Regions from separate parts of the Fictibacillus sp. 7GRE50 genome, predicted to be linked through region 2. Evidence: predicted binding sites of a transcription regulator. Region 2 holds the regulator's gene; the other holds the start of a gene.

Region 1 (8,571 bases), on a different contig from region 2:
TCGCTGGTCATAATGTACTCGGACTAATAAAGACTGCAGATATTGCAATGTGCCGGGTTAAAGAAGAAGGCAAAAATAATTTTAAGATCTACAATGGCATGTTGAACAAGTTTACGGGACATCAGCTCACATTTGAAAATGAATTAAGGCATGCCTTAAAACGTAAAGAGTTTTCATTAGTGTATCAACCTCAATGGTCTATAAAAACAAAACAGCTAATCGGAATAGAAGCTTTGATCCGGTGGAACCATCCACATTTAGGACTCATTTCACCTTCAGACTTTATTCCATTAGCTGAAAAATTAGGAATCATCTTTTCAGTTGGAGAATGGGTGCTCGAGGAAGCTTGCAAACAAAATAAACTTTGGCAAGACTCTGGGTTTCCCCCTCTTCGATGCTCGGTAAACATTTCAATTGCTCAACTACTTCATAGTGACTTTCCAAAGATAGTGAGTAACATCTTAAAAAGAACCCAACTTGATCCTCAATTCTTAGAACTTGAAATTACTGAGAGCATTGCCATTGTTAAAGAAGGTTATATCCTTAAAGTTCTAAATCGTTTTAAAGAAATGGGTATAAGCATTGCTTTAGACGATTTCGGAACAGGATATTCTTCACTGAAGTACTTAAGCCAGTTTCCTATCAAACGTTTGAAGATCGACCAAACCTTTCTACACGAAAAGTCAACGGTCAATGAATCCATTATTAGAGCGATCATTACGATGGGACATAGTATGAATCTTTTTGTTTTAGCTGAGGGAGTTGAAAACAAAGAGCAGCTTGCTTTTTTAGAAGCTGAATGCTGTGACGAGATTCAAGGTTACTACTTTAGCAAGCCACTACCTTCTGAAGAAATCGAACAATTAATTCTATATTATTCGCCTTTAGCAAATAGGGAGGTTTAGCTAAGCAATAGATAGGAGTGCAGCAGGGAGCAGCATTTTCTAAACGTTTTACTCTATGAATAGCAAAATACATGATTAGTGAGGTGCTCACATCCTATGATTCATATATTAGTGATTGATGATGATAGAATCTTTAAAGACTCACTGCAGCACATGCTTTTAAGAGAAATGGATGAAATTTTTATCACATCCATAGAAAGTCATAAACATAATCCACTTTATAAATTAGCCAAAAACATTGATATCGTTTTTATTGACCTGGGGATTAAGCATTTCAATGTTGTTGAGATGATTCAGCATTTTATGAAGCAAGATGTTAGAGTTGTTCTCTTTGTTCCAAGCATCGACCAACAAGCTTCATTGCTTTTAGAATGTCTTACATTTAACATTCACGGGGTCCTTCTAAAAAATATGGATCCGAGTCTCATGATGCACGCAATCACCCTACTATTTTGTGGGCAAAAATATATGCCACAAGCGATCTCGTTCTTGATATGGGAAGAGTACATTCTATTAAAAAAACCTTTATTACCACCCCGACCTCAAGAACTCCTTACTGAAAGAGAGTGGGAAGTTCTTGAATTGCTTTCAATCGGTATGAGTAACAGGGAAATTTCTCAATCTATCTTCCTCAGTGAGAACACCATAAAAAATCACGTCGCATCACTTCTAAAAAAACTAACCGTTAAGGACAGGACTTCAGCAGTAATTAAAGCTTATCAAAATGGTTGGATCAATGGGATTGTTCCTTTCCTTCCAACTCATCTCTTTTAATAAAAAAAGGAGGGTGATATTATACACCCTCCTTTCTTTAATAACCTATTGTTTAATAGTCTATTTAATTGTTTCTTTTTCTTTAATCTTTCCAGTCATACGTTTCTTATCACGTTTTAAGATTGGAGCAAGATAACGACCGGTGTGAGAAGCTTCAATTTCAGCTAACTCCTCTGGTGTACCTGCACCAACGATCATACCGCCCTTGTCCCCACCTTCAGGTCCAAGGTCGACTAAATGATCACACTGTTTGATGACATCAAGATTATGCTCAATAACAAGTACAGAATCTCCGTTATCAACAAGTCTTTGAAGAACGACTAGCAAACGAGAAATATCATCTACGTGAAGACCAGTTGTAGGTTCATCTAAAATGTAGATCGTTTTCCCCGTAGAACGCTTATGAAGCTGTGACGCGAGCTTCACACGCTGTGCTTCTCCCCCAGAAAGAGTGGTAGCCGATTGACCAAGTTTAATATAACCAAGCCCTACATCAAGAATAGTCTGAAGCTTCCGATTGATCTTAGGAATATTAGCAAAGAACTCAACTGAATCTTCCACCGTCATATCTAAGATGTCAGCGATGTTTTTCCCTTTATACTTCACTTCTAGCGTTTCTCTGTTATAACGTTTACCATGACAAACTTCACATGGTACGTATACATCCGGCAAGAAATGCATCTCAATTTTTATGATTCCATCTCCACGGCATGCTTCACATCGTCCACCTTTTACATTGAAAGAAAAACGTCCCTTTTTATAACCACGTACCTTTGCTTCATTCGTTGATGCAAACACATCACGAATATCATCAAATACTCCCGTATATGTTGCTGGATTTGATCGTGGCGTTCTGCCAATTGGGGATTGGTCGATATCAATAACTTTATCGATATGTTCTAGACCCTTAATCGACTTATGTGCACCAGGCTTGTCCTTTGCACGGTGCAGCTTTTGTGCAAGTGCTTTGTGCAGGATCTCATTGACGAGGGTACTCTTACCAGAACCAGACACACCTGTCACTCCTGTAAACAACCCTAATGGGATCTTAGCAGAAACGTTCTTTAAGTTGTTTTCTGTTGCACCTTTTACTTCAATATATCTTCCATCTGGCTTACGTCTTTCTTTTGGAAGAGGAATAAACTTCTTACCTGACAGGTATTGCCCTGTTAGTGAAGCTGGGTCTTCCATAATCTCTTGTGGTGTACCTTGTGATGTGATCACACCACCATGTGCACCGGCACCAGGACCGATATCGATGACATAATCTGCTGCTAGCATCGTATCTTCATCATGCTCAACGACGATCAGCGTATTTCCAAGAGAACGCATTTCTTCGAGTGTTCTAATCAGTCGGTCATTATCTCTCTGATGAAGGCCGATTGACGGCTCATCAAGAATATAAAGAACGCCCATCAAACGTGACCCCACTTGAGTCGCAAGACGAATACGCTGTGCTTCACCACCAGATAGCGTACCAGCCGCTCGGCTTAGCGTTAAATAGTCTAGTCCAACATTGATCAAGAAACCTGAACGATCCACGATTTCGCGGAGAATCAGCTTCGCTATTGCACGTTCTTTATTCGTCAGATCGAGGTTATCGAAGAAGTTCTTTGCTTCTGTTATGGAAAGAGCAGTCGTTTCACCGATATGTCTTCCGTTAATTAAAACAGAAAGAGCTTCTTTTTTCAGACGATGTCCTTTACAAGTCGGACATGGCTTTTGTGCCATATATCCTTCCATCTGCTCACGAATATAATCTGAACTCGTTTCACGATATCTGCGCTGAATGTTGCCTAATACGCCTTCAAATTGAATCTCATTTTTACGTACTTGACCGAAATCATTTTTATACGTGAATGTAAGATACTCTTTACTTCCGTTTAAAATTTTATCCATCTGATCTTTTGGCAGAGATTCAACGGGTACATCCATATCAATACCAAAGTGGTTACAGATACTTTCAAGAAGCTGCGGATAATACTGCGAGCTAATCGGTTCCCAAGGTGCGATGGCGCTGTCTCGTAAAGTACGACTCCAATCTGGAATAACAAGCTCTGGATCTACTTCGAGTTTTACTCCTAAGCCATCACACGAAGAGCACGCCCCGAATGGACTGTTAAATGAAAACAAACGAGGTTCTAGTTCACCAATCGAAAATCCGCAATGAGGACAAGCATGGTTTTGAGAGAATAGAAGCTCCTCTTCTTCCATCACATCAACGACTACACTTCCACCACCAAGGTTGAGTGCCGCCTCAAGAGAGTCAGCCAGACGAGTAGCGACTCCTTCTTTTACGACGATACGGTCGATCACGATTTCAATCGTATGTTTTTTATTTTTCTCAAGCTTAATTTCCTCAGAGATCTCACGCATCTCACCGTCGATTCGAACACGAACATACCCTTGTTTCTTAATATCTTCAAGCGCTTTAACGTGTTCTCCCTTTCGACCGGAAACAACAGGAGCTAAAATTTGGAGCTTTGTACGTTCAGGATATTCTAAAATCCGGTCTACCATTTGTTCAATCGTTTGAGAGGTGATCTCTACGTTATGAACTGGACATACCGGTCGACCGATACGTGCGAATAAAAGTCGAAGATAGTCATAGATTTCTGTAACCGTACCTACTGTTGAGCGAGGGTTACGGCTTGTTGTTTTTTGATCGATCGAAATAGCAGGTGACAGACCTTCGATTGAGTCTACATCCGGCTTGTCCATCTGTCCGAGAAACTGACGGGCATAAGCAGAAAGAGATTCAACGTAACGGCGCTGTCCTTCTGCATAAATCGTATCGAAAGCAAGTGAAGATTTACCCGAACCAGATAAGCCAGTTAAAACAACCAGCTTATCACGCGGGATCGTAATATCTATATTCTTTAAATTATGGGCTCTAGCACCCTTTACAATTATGTTTTGATTGGTAGCCAACTGCTATCATCCTTCCGCTTTTAACTCAAGAATGAGGTCACGAAGCTCTGCTGCACGCTCGAACTGAAGGTTCTTTGCAGCATCCTTCATCTCTTTTTCCATACGTTCGATAAACGCTTCGCGATCTTTCTTGCTCATCTTTTGCTTAGGAGCTTTTGAACTTGTATACGTTTCTGTATCTTCGGCAGCTTGAGTCGCACGAATCACATCACGCACTTCTTTTTTAATCGTTGTCGGCGTGATTCCATGCTTTTCGTTGTGTTCCATCTGTTTCTGACGTCTGCGCTGCGTCTCATCAATCGCGATCTGCATGGACTTTGTAATCTTATCTCCATACATAATAACGTGACCGTTTGAGTTACGAGCAGCACGACCGATCGTTTGAATAAGAGAGCGTTCTGAACGTAAGAAACCTTCTTTATCTGCATCTAAAATGGCAACGAGAGAAACTTCAGGAATATCTAACCCTTCTCGCAGCAAATTAATACCGACGAGTACATCAAAAACACCAAGACGCAGATCGCGTATGATCTGAATCCGTTCTAACGTCTTAATTTCTGAATGCAGATAACGAACTTTTATGCCGAGTTCTACAAAATAATCGGTAAGATCTTCAGACATCTTTTTCGTTAAGGTAGTAACAAGAACTCGTTCATTTTTCTCAATTCTTTCGTTGATCTCACCTAGTAAATCATCGATCTGACCTTTGATCGGACGAACTTCTAGTGTAGGATCTAAGAGCCCTGTTGGACGAATAATCTGCTCGACCGGATCAGGTGCATGCTCGAGCTCATAAGGACCAGGTGTTGCTGATACGTAAATGTGCTGAAACTTAGTATAACGCTCAAATTCATCGAACGTTAACGGACGGTTATCTTTTGCGGAAGGCAGTCGGAATCCATGATCGACAAGGACGCCTTTTCTCGCTTGGTCTCCATTAAACATTCCACGAATCTGCGGGAGAGTAACATGGGACTCATCGATGACAATCAATGAATCATCCGGAAAATAGTCTAGAAGTGTGTAAGGCGTTGAACCTAATGGTCTTAGAGTCAGATGAACAGAGTAGTTCTCGATTCCTGAACAGAATCCCATTTCCGCCATCATCTCCAGGTCGTACCTTGTACGCTGTTCGAGACGCTGTGCTTCTAAAAGTTTTCCCGCTTCATTCAATTCTTTTAGACGATCTTCCAGTTCAGCTTCAATTCGCTTGATTGCTACCTTCATCTTCTCTTCACGTGTTACGAAGTGGGAAGCCGGAAAAATGGCAACGTGTTTACGTTCACCAAGAATTTCCCCTGTTAGTGCGTCCACTTCAGTGATGCGGTCGATCTCATCACCAAAAAACTCCACACGAAGACAATGTTCGTCGCGTGAGGCTGGGAAGATTTCCACGACATCTCCTCTAACTCGGAACGTACCTCGAGTAAAGTTAATATCATTTCGGTTGTATTGAACATCTACGAGATCACGTAAAAGCTGATCACGGTCTTTCTCCATTCCTTCTCTTAAGGAGATCACCATGTCTTTATATTCTTCAGGTGAACCTAGACCATAAATACACGATACGCTGGCCACAATAATAACGTCTTTGCGTTCAAAAAGTGATGAAGTAGCCGAGTGGCGAAGTTTATCGATCTCATCATTAATGCTTGCATCTTTTTCGATATACGTATCAGAATGTGCGATGTATGCTTCTGGCTGATAATAATCGTAATACGATACAAAATACTCAACTGCGTTGTTCGGAAAAAATTCTTTCAACTCACTGTAAAGCTGTCCGGCTAATGTTTTGTTATGAGCAATAACAAGAGTCGGTTTGTTTACTTCCTGAATAACGTTGGATACCGTAAACGTCTTCCCTGTTCCGGTCGCACCAAGCAGGGTCATACTCTTCTTTCCTGCGTTTATATTGTTCACAAGATGTTGGATCGCTGCGGGCTGATCCCCTTGTGGCTGATAGTTTGATTTGATTTCGAACAATTGACTTTGACTCACAAAACCGAACCTCCGTTCCTAAATTCTGGTTACTCAAATTATAGCACAGCCCCTATCCAAAAACCTAATAATTACGAACAAATATTCGCAGAAGTTTCTGGAAGGAAAGTAAAGTGTTATACTTAAAGGTAGGCGCTTGTTGGGAAATAAATTGTGTGGGGTCTGACCCCATTTCCCGCTAGCATTACCAAGGCTTTCGGAAAAATTGTAAAAGGTGTGTCCCTTTTAAAGGAGTTTTAAAATGGAGTTTTTTTATATACTGCTAGGTTTATGCATCGGCATCTTTTCAGGTATTTTCGGAATAGGTGGTGGCTTTATTCTGACACCTGTTCTAATCTTGTTCGGTCTCCCGCCTCTTTCAGCGATCGGGACGAGTCTTATGTACTCAATCGGGACAAGTGTTTCAGGCGTTGCTGCTCATCTTAGATTTAAGAATATTATATGGAAAACTGCTGCTGTTTTAGGAATTGTAGGAATCGTTGCCACACAGGTCGCTCATCCACTTGTAGTATGGTTAGAGAAGATGGGTTACGACGATACGATCATCCCAATATTTTATATTGTTCTTCTTGCCTACTTTGCTCTTTCCCTGCTTTATAAGCAAACAAAACGCAAGAATATAGAGCAAAGCACTACTGAGATCTATTTCTCTTGGCCGAAAGCAGTCTTTATTGGATTTACAGGAGGATTCATTTCTACGACATTAGGAGTCGGCGGAGGATTTGTAATGGTTCCAATGCTCATTTCATTAATGAAGTTCCCTTCTAGAAAAGCAGTTGGGACGAGCTTAGTCAGTGTGTTTTTCATCGTAAGTGCTGGTTTCTTAACGTACGCATCAAGTGTACAGATTGATTATAAACTTGGCCTCCTGCTTATTTTAGGGGCGTTGGTCGGGACTCAACTAGGTGCAAAGCTCACAACCATCTATTCCAGCGAACAGATTCAAAAATATCTAGGTGCTCTATACATCACGATCTTAAGCTCAGTAGTACTGAAGCTCGTTCATCTTGATAAAGCTGGTCTAGGTATCATTACACTATATGTGCTATCCATGCTCGTACTTTTCTTAAAAGAAACGATCACTCATACAAAAAGAAAGACGTCTACCTCGTGAAGGTGACGTCTTTTTTTATCTTACTTTTCTTTTTTGTTTGTTATAAATTTTAAGTCCCAGTAAGAAGCCTATGATCGTAGATATTAAGGCAACGATTTGGAGAGGCAACGGTTGATTCAAGCCATCAAAACCAAAAATTAAGATAACAACAGTAATCGCTAAAGGTAAGTACTTAGTAAACAACACTCTATTAAATAGCAGCTGTAGACCAAACGGCAATAAAGCTGCGACAATATACTCCGACATGAAACGAAGAACCCCTCTCCTTGAACACCAAAAAACATAACTTTTGTAAACGTTCTATTATACCTCTCTAAATTTAACAAAACTCACTAGACAAAAACAAGGAAATTGTTGCGGGAAATAAATTGTTTGGGGTCAGACCCCTTCTCTTTGAAACTTTTTGTTTAAAAGTACGTACAGTAGGATAATGCTTGAAAAGGACGAATATGATTAACAAGGATTTTCAAAGGAGATGATTTTTCATGTTAAAGAAACTATTAAAATCACTATTAGGTCAAAGCAGCCATAAGAGGTACAGCAGCTCAGGCTACAAATATAAGAAAAGCTACAAGAAATACAGCAGCAGTGATTTTGGCAAGAAGCATTATGGTGGATATGGACACAAGCATTATAAAAAGAAAAAGAGAAGCAGCTTCTTTAGCTCCTGATCTGAGTAGCATTCAAACAACATGATAGCTGAACTATGGAAAGGTATGCAAAGAACGTTTTGGGACAGACCTATTAAAGCTAGAAACCTTGTTCATGATCAATATCTTATTCAAGAAGTTCTAGGAATGGGTAGTTACGGTATTACGTACCTAGCACTTGATACGCATACAGATGAGA
Region 2 (8,571 bases):
GTCTTGCTAAAACAGGTGGCTATATCGCTGGAAAAGAGAATTTGATCGACAGGATCTCTTACCGATTAACTTCCCCTGGAATCGGCCGTGAAGCAGGAGCGTCACTTTACAGTCTTCAAGAGATGTATCAAGGGTTCTTCCTTGCGCCTCATGTAACGGCACAAGCATTGAAAGGAGCGGTGTTTACAGCTGCTTTCTTAGAAGAATTAGGAATGGAAACGCGTCCTTCATATGATGCAAAGAGAACAGATCTTATCCAATCTGTAGTCTTTAATGATCGCGAGCGTATGATCAAATTCTGTCAAGCTATTCAAAAGGCATCTCCGATCAACTCTTATGCGATTCCATACCCTGATTATATGCCTGGTTATGAAGACGATGTAATCATGGCTGCAGGTACTTTTATTCAAGGTGCAAGCATCGAGCTAACAGCTGATGGTCCGATCCGTCCGCCGTATATTGCATTCGTACAGGGTGGTCTTACCTTTGAACATGTTAAGATTGCCGTATTATCAGCTGTCGATGAACTTTTAACACAAGGGCTTATTAGTAGATAACTTATCCTTAAAAGAAACAAGAAAAAGAGGCGGTAAGCCTCTTTTTTGTTTTGATGTTAATTTTTCTAACATTAGGATTGACATGTGAGCTTTTGTGACATAAGATATAAAAAGAAGTTGAAAGGAGGTAGGCAATATGAACGATATGAATCGTAGGAACTTACCTTTGTTCCCCATCAGCATCGTCATGCAGCTGACTGAACTATCAGCTCGTCAGATTCGTTATTACGAAGAGCATGATCTTATTCATCCTGCACGAACTGAAGGGAACCGTCGTTTATTCTCATTTAATGATGTTGATAAACTTCTTGAGATCAAAGCACTTCTTGAACAAGGTGTGAATTTAGCCGGTATCAAACGAGTCTTTGAGCTAAATGAACAGGCAGCAGAATTAATTAAGAACCAGCCGAATGTGCAAGGTGTTCAACAAATTTCCGAATCTGCGCTTCATCGCAGGTTAAAAAGGGAATTGATTCATGCTGGCAGACATGGAAAAACCTCATTGATTCAAGGCGAACTATCCAGGTTTTTTCATTAAAATCATTTAATAATACTTACGATGTGAACAATCGCCATAACCAGGCGCTTTATATTTAAAGGAGGAGAAAGATTTGTCTAAGTACACTAAAGAAGATATCTTAAGAATGGTAAAAGAAGAAAACGTAAGATTTATCCGTTTGCAATTTACTGATTTATTGGGTGTTATCAAAAATGTTGAGATTCCGATTGGTCAACTTGAAAAAGCTTTAGAGAACAAGATGATGTTTGACGGATCTTCTATTGAAGGATTCGTTCGAATAGAAGAATCAGATATGAATCTTTATCCTGATTTAGATACATTCATGATCTTCCCATGGACTTCTGAAAAAGGCAAAGTTGCACGTTTGATCTGTGACATTTTCATGCCTGACGGAAATCCGTTTGATGGAGATCCTCGTGGAATCTTAAAGCGCGTATTAAAAGAGATGGAAGACCTAGGTTTCTCTGATTTCAATATTGGACCTGAACCAGAATTCTTCTTATTCAAGAATGACGAGAAGGGTGAGCCGACTCTAGAACTAAACGATAAAGGTGGATATTTCGACTTAGCTCCAACTGACCTTGGTGAAAACTGCCGTAGAGATATCGTTTTAGAACTTGAAGATATGGGCTTTGAAATCGAAGCTTCTCACCATGAAGTAGCACCTGGACAGCATGAGATCGATTTTAAATATGCTGATGCAGTAAGCACTTGTGATAACATTCAAACGTTTAAGTTAGCTGTAAAAACAATCGCACGTAAACATGGTCTTCATGCAACATTCATGGCTAAACCATTGTTCGGTGTGAACGGATCAGGTATGCACGCAAATATGTCTCTATTCAAAGATGGAGAAAACGTGTTTTATGATGCAAAATCTGAAACAGGATTAAGCGAAACAGCAATGCATTTCCTAGCAGGTATCTTAAAGCATGCACAAGATTTTACAGCGATCACGAACCCGACTGTAAACTCTTATAAGCGTCTTGTACCTGGTTACGAAGCGCCTTGTTACGTTGCATGGTCTATGCAAAACAGAAGCCCGCTTATTCGTATTCCAGCTTCTCGCGGCATCAGTACTCGTATTGAGGTAAGAAGCGTTGACCCAACGGCTAACCCTTATCTTGCTATGGCAGTATTGCTTGCAGCAGGTCTTGATGGAATCAAGAACAAGCTAAACGCTCCAAAGCCAATCGATAGAAACATCTATGTGATGGATAAAGAAGAGCGCGAAGCAGAAGGAATCAAAGATCTTCCAGCAACATTAAAAGAAGCCCTAACTCTATTCAGCAAAAACGAAGTTCTTACAACAGCTCTAGGAGCACATGCTACAGAGCACTTCATTGAAGCGAAAGAGATCGAGTGGGATATGTTCCGTACACAAGTTCACCCTTGGGAACGCGAACAATATATGAGCATGTACTAAAAGGATTACCCCTGATATCATTATCAGGGGTTTTTTTGTTCTTAAGAAAATTTCCGAAGTAGCTTCAATACTTCTGAGTAAATGGTCCCTGAGGCGTACTCTTCAGCATATACCGCATAAAAGGGACGATAAACAACATGTGGATCGAGTGGGACAAGCTTTCCTTCTGATACTTCATCCTTAACCATCCAATAGGATAGAAATCCAATGCCAAGTCCTCTAACAGCTAACTGTTTAATCAAATAATGACTGCTTGCTTCAATGATCTCCGTCGGTTCAATTCTTTCGGAACGCAGAAGTTGATCAGCATATTCCCTTGTACCAGATCCTTTCTCTCTAAGAATAAGTGGAGAGTTTTCAATAGACATTTTATGCTGTGCATAAAAGCGCAGCTCATCTCTGCTGACTACTTCTACCTGAAAAGGATCTAATCCACTTGTTCCTTCAACTAAAGCTATATCAATCTTCTTCTTTTGTAATTCCTCGACTATTTGTTCGTGATTATGAATCATGAGCTTTAGACGGATAAATGGATAGAGTAACTTTATCTTCTTTACGAAGTCTGGTAATAATACGTCGCTTACGGTATGTGTTGCTCCGATTCGGAGTAGAATTTCTTCATTTTTTTCTTTTATTGATTCAATCGTTCTTGATATTTCTAACATTTTCTTACCTTGTTCGAATACTTGTACCCCAGCGTTTGTTAATTCAAAAGATTGATTCATTCCAGACCTTTGAATAAGCTTCAAACCTAAATAATCCTCTAGCTTTCTGATGTGGACGCTTATAGTGGGTTGAGATAGGTTTAGGAATTCGCTTGTTTTTGTAAAATGTTTTAGGTGAGCAAGTGTCACAAAACTTCTGATCCAATCTAATTGCATAATGATTCCTCCATTAAGATTCGTAATGGTTCCAATAATATTTATTCATTTTTATTATAAATTAACTGAAGTTACAATTAAAGGAGGAAGGAAGTGTTATGAAATGGAGTGGCTTTTGTTTATTATTGGTGGAGCAGCAATCGGTGTTATCTCCGGTTTTTTTGGGATTGGCGGGGGTATTATACTGACTCCTGTCCTTTTAGTACTTGGTTACGAACCTAGCGGAGCCATTATACTCTCTTTAATGTTGACATTGGGCTCAACAGTTACGGGCACACTATCTCACATAAAAATGAAAAATGTAAACGTTCGTTTGGCGTGTATACTCGGATTATTCGGGGTAATAGGGGCTGTTTCAACTGTGCCAATCGTACATTGGCTCGAAAAAATAAATGGAGCATCAACGGTTATTTCAACTGTATATGTTCTGATCTTGAGCTGGTTCGCACTTCAATTTTTAACCAATAAACAATCTGTTAGAAAAGAGAGGGGAAAGTCTTGGATTCCATTAATTGGTTTGTTTACAGGAATCATATCATCACTTATGGGGGTTAGTGGTGGTTTCGTGATGACACCATTACTTACAAAGAAAGTTGGTATTGAACTCAATAAAGCAATCGGTACAAGTATTGCGGCAGCTTCGATTATTGTGATCTCTGGAATCGGATCTTATGTGTATGGAGGAGCAGAAATGGATTATCGCCACGGTTTGCTACTGATCGTCGGAGCACTTATTGGTACTCCATTTGGTATCTTCAATTTGAAGAAGTTTTCTGAAGATAGGGTGAAAGAAATGCTTGCTCTCTTTTATATTGTAGTCGCATTGAGTGTAGTTTTTAAAATGTTATCTTTAACGATATTGTCTCTTGGACTGTTACTCACAGCGGTAGGACTATTCTTTATCGTACTATTGTATAACAAAGTTTCTCGATTATTAAGAGCTTAATGAGATTGGCTTCTGACATTTGGGAGAGAGGAACACCTTGACAATATACCCCATCAGGGTATATTGCGGTCACATGTATAGGAGGAATAGAGAGTGAAACAGTTAACGGCTAAAGAACTTGAGAAAAAATTAAAAGAAGGGCAATCTCTTCATATGATTGATGTTCGTGAAACATCTGAAGTGAAAGAAGGAAAAATACCAACAACCATGAATATCCCACTAGGTTTGTTAGAGTTTCGTATACATGAATTGGACAAATCTAAAGAGTACGTATTAGTTTGTCGTTCTGGAGGTAGAAGCAGTCGGGCATATAAGCTTCTTCAAAGCTACGGTTTTAATGTGATCAATATGGTAGGTGGTATGGAAGAATGGGAAGGGAACACTGAATAACTTTATACTACTTAGAAACAAAACCCCTGACAGCATAAGAAGTCAGGGGTTTTAAAATCATTTGATCTCGATAGCGGATGCAATATTGTTCCAGTCAGATGCCATGTTTGCAGTCTTACCATACCAATCAGAGTGCTTAAATAAGACTCCTTTTCCATAGCCTTGTGATGAAGTATGCTGCCAGAGCGTGGTCGAGTAGCTTGATGAAGGTGATGCAGTGCTTAGTGATGAGATTCTATCATTCCAGCTTGAAGGGAGGTTCTTAAAACCGTCTCTCCAATAAATGTAGGCGCCACCTTTGTTCTTGTTCTCATAAAAGTCTGTACAACAAGCACCTGTACCCATCGTATCGATTTTCTTTTGTTGTTTAAGCTTGTCCTTTTCGATATAGGCATTTAATTCTTTCATGTTTGTGAATCCATATGCCAACCAATCGCCGCTCTTATTCTGTTTTGGAAGTACCATAGTCACTTTGATGTGATCATCTAGTAGCTTAAAAGCATTAGATTCGACAGCTTTACCGTCCACATTCACGTAGTCAAATGACTTAATCGTATACTCTTTTTCTGCATATGTCTTAGGTGAAAATACTACTGCGGCAAGAGCAAAACAAATCATATAAAGATATAGTTTTTTGCGCATTATTCTCACTCCCATTATTCGTAATTTTTTATTCTGAAATAATAACACTTGTCCTCCCTTCGATCACCTCCTATCAATTCATACGATTGTTATTAAAATGATTAAAGTTAAACGAAGAGCAAAGGAGTTTTGGTTAACCTCGTTACATTGCCAATTTAAACTATTTAGGTATAATATGTAAATGGATAAAAAGACTTAATATTCAGTCAATTAATAGAACTAATCCTTCATTAGTCGAGTACCGGAGTGCCTATGAATGATCTTTTAAAAGTATTATTAATCTATGAATTAGTAAAGTAATAGGACGAAAAAAAGAAGTATCTAGTCAATTAGATACTTCTTCTAAGGAAAATTCAGAATTATTAGATTAATGAATACTTCGGTATACGCCGATTACTTTACCTAAAATCGTACAGCTCTGTAAGATGATCGGTTCCATCGATGAATTTTCAGGTTGCAAGCGGATATGGTTTCTTTCTTTGAAGAATCTTTTTACGGTCGCTTCATCTTCATCGGTCATAGCTACGATGATATCTCCATTATTTGCTGTAGGCTGCTGTTTTACAACAACTAAGTCCCTATTGAAAATTCCTGCTTCAATCATACTATCACCAACAACAGATAACATGAATACGTTCTCGTCCCCAACAACGTGCTCAGGTAGAGGGAAGTATTCTTCTACGTTCTCAACTGCACTGATTGGAAGACCTGCCGTAACTTTACCGATCACAGGGATTGAAACAGAACGAACAGAAGGGATGTTGTCTTCTAGACCTAATACTTCAATTGCTCTTGGCTTTGTTGGATCTCGCCTTATAAGCCCCTTTTTTTCAAGTCTTGCTAAATGTCCGTGAACGGTAGAGCTTGATGCAAGGCCAACTGCCTCTCCGATTTCACGAACTGAAGGCGGATACCCTTTTTGTGATACTTCCTCTTTTATGAAAGCCAATATATCCAATTGTCGTCTGGATAATTTAGTCATTTTTTAGCACCTCACCGAATTTTTTATCTATAAAAAGTATATCATGGAGAATTAAGAGATACAAACATAAGTTCGAAAAAATAGTTGACACCGAACAAACGTTCCAGTTATTATGAATGTAAGAGATGCGAACAAACGTTTGTTGAAAGGGGATATCACAATGAAACAAGGGACAATGCATGTTATTGTATTTTTAGGGTTGTTAGGTGGTATATTTTTTACGTTATCAAATCTTGCCTCACAAGAAGCTCAATATATCGAAGTAACCATACAGGAGGGGGACTCACTGTGGAGTCTTTCTGAAGAGTATAATGCCAAACACCATTATTCCAATTGGGAATTTATAAAATGGGTCGAAAAGAAGAACAGTGTAAATGCGGCAGCTGTTTTTCCAGGTCAGAAAGTAATCATACCAGTCAATAAATAAAAAAGCGGGTTTTAAACAATGAAAGCAATCATTTACTCCAGAGTTAGTACAGATAAAGATGAACAAATAACTTCATTAGAAAGACAAGAAGCGGAACTAAAGAAGTTAGCACTACAATTTAAATTTGAAGTTGTGAATTGTTACCGTGAAAAAGCAAGTGGTTTCTCTTTAGATCGAGAAGAGTTGCTAAATATATTAGATCTTGCAAGGGATGGAGAGTTTCAGTGCCTTCTTGTACAAGATGATACTCGTTTAGGCAGAGGAAAAGCTAAGATGGCATTACTTCATCAGTTGATCAAATACAACATTAAAGTTTATACGCTCTCTAATAACGGAGAATACACATTAACAGAAGCGGACGAAATGGTGCTTGATATTGTGTCTACTGTAGAAGAATACCAACGAAAGCTTCATAATATGAAGATCAAGCGTGGAATGAGAAAAGCTGTTAAAGAAGGGTATAAACCTCAAAAGAATTTAAAAAATCAAACTGGTGGTGGCAGAGACAAAAAGGAAGTGCCAATCTCTGAAATCGTACGATTAAAGAACATGAAGCTTACATTTCATGACATTGCTTTAACGCTTAGAGGGCTGGGCTTTGATGTGTCTAAAGCAACCGTACATAGAAGATATAAAGAACATGTGGAAAATACAGATAACTAGAAATTCCTTTCATTCTGCTGTAGGATAGAGTGAAGAATGCTTTAAAAAGGAGTTTTTACTATGTTATCTAAAGATAAGATGCAACGTATAAATGAACTGTCTAGAAAATCTAAACAATCAGATTTAACATCAGCAGAAAAAGCTGAACAAAAAAAACTACGAGAAGAATATTTACAAGTTTTCCGTAAATCCTTCGTTCAAGATTTGCATGGTATGACCTTTGTTGATCCGAACGGGGATGATGTAACACCTGAAAAATTAAAACGAAGTAAAGATAATAAAAATAACCTCAAACATTAATAAGAAATGCCTATTTACTCACTGTAAATAGGCATTTTTTTCTGTTGCAATCTATACATATTAGTATATACTGTTATATAACAACTTTGAAAGGGGAGAATATTTTGACTTTTTCAATTACAAGTGCAGCTGCGAACCTTTATAAGGATATTGCTTTAGAAGCGTCTGAGGCTTTAAGACTTTTTGTAAAATATGCAGGAAGTGGTGACTCGGGAGGTTTTTCCCTTGGTGTGACCGCTGATGTGCCTGAAGAGAACGATTACATTCAAGAGATTGAAGGTCTTCGATTTTTTGTTCGAAACGAAGATAAATGGTTCGTTGAGAATATGAAACTTGATTATGATGAAAATACGGATCATTTTTCATGTCACTTACCAGGTCTTGCATAATAAAATTTAACCGCCTGTTCTAATACAACGAAAAAGTTGTAGGATAACAGGCGGTTTTTGTATGTTTTCATGAGTAGATGGTAAAATAACTATAGTTAAAAATGTGTTTGTCTTGTCTAATTGCATTTGAACGTTTATTATGAAAGTCAAAACTGTTTAGTACATATGAAGGGATGATTTTTTTGTCACGAACTATTGATGAATTAGCAATTAATACAATAAGAACACTTTCTATCGACAGCATAGAAAAAGCGAACTCAGGGCATCCAGGTATGCCGATGGGTGCTGCGCCTATGGCATATAGCTTATGGTCTAAATTCATGAACCATAATCCTGCAAATCCTGAATGGTTCAACCGTGACCGTTTTGTACTATCAGCAGGACATGGATCGATGTTGTTATATAGCTTGCTACATTTGAGTGGATATGGATTAACAATTGATGATCT

Evidence for each region. Region 2 encodes LexA, which represses DNA repair genes until DNA is damaged. Its sites were predicted from a motif close to CGAACATATGTTCG; they were not measured.
Region 1: a site for LexA is predicted at 6,683-6,696, ahead of uvrB (excinuclease ABC subunit UvrB). Genes of this name have one in related genera too.

The regions. Positions count from the first base shown of each region.
Region 1 is NZ_JACZDW010000001.1:638,620-647,190, forward strand. It holds gene IHV12_RS03220 (putative bifunctional diguanylate cyclase/phosphodiesterase) at 1-905, shown strand, start outside; gene IHV12_RS03225 (response regulator transcription factor) at 1,002-1,679, shown strand; gene uvrA (excinuclease ABC subunit UvrA) at 1,740-4,610, opposite strand; gene uvrB (excinuclease ABC subunit UvrB) at 4,617-6,608, opposite strand; gene IHV12_RS03240 (sulfite exporter TauE/SafE family protein) at 6,850-7,722, shown strand; gene IHV12_RS03245 (DUF2198 family protein) at 7,738-7,968, opposite strand; gene IHV12_RS03250 (hypothetical protein) at 8,208-8,393, shown strand; gene IHV12_RS03255 (serine/threonine protein kinase) at 8,439-8,571, shown strand, end outside.
Region 2 is NZ_JACZDW010000003.1:294,802-303,372, reverse strand. It holds gene IHV12_RS12755 (aminotransferase class I/II-fold pyridoxal phosphate-dependent enzyme) at 1-557, shown strand, start outside; gene IHV12_RS12750 (MerR family transcriptional regulator) at 694-1,095, shown strand; gene glnA (type I glutamate--ammonia ligase) at 1,169-2,503, shown strand; gene IHV12_RS12740 (LysR family transcriptional regulator) at 2,545-3,384, opposite strand; gene IHV12_RS12735 (sulfite exporter TauE/SafE family protein) at 3,488-4,330, shown strand; gene IHV12_RS12730 (rhodanese-like domain-containing protein) at 4,424-4,720, shown strand; partial or broken gene IHV12_RS12725 (hypothetical protein) at 4,778-5,287, opposite strand; gene lexA (transcriptional repressor LexA) at 5,730-6,344, opposite strand; gene yneA (cell division suppressor protein YneA) at 6,505-6,771, shown strand; gene IHV12_RS12710 (YneB family resolvase-like protein) at 6,790-7,434, shown strand; gene IHV12_RS12705 (DUF896 domain-containing protein) at 7,495-7,734, shown strand; gene IHV12_RS12700 (HesB/YadR/YfhF family protein) at 7,839-8,123, shown strand; gene tkt (transketolase) at 8,297-8,571, shown strand, end outside.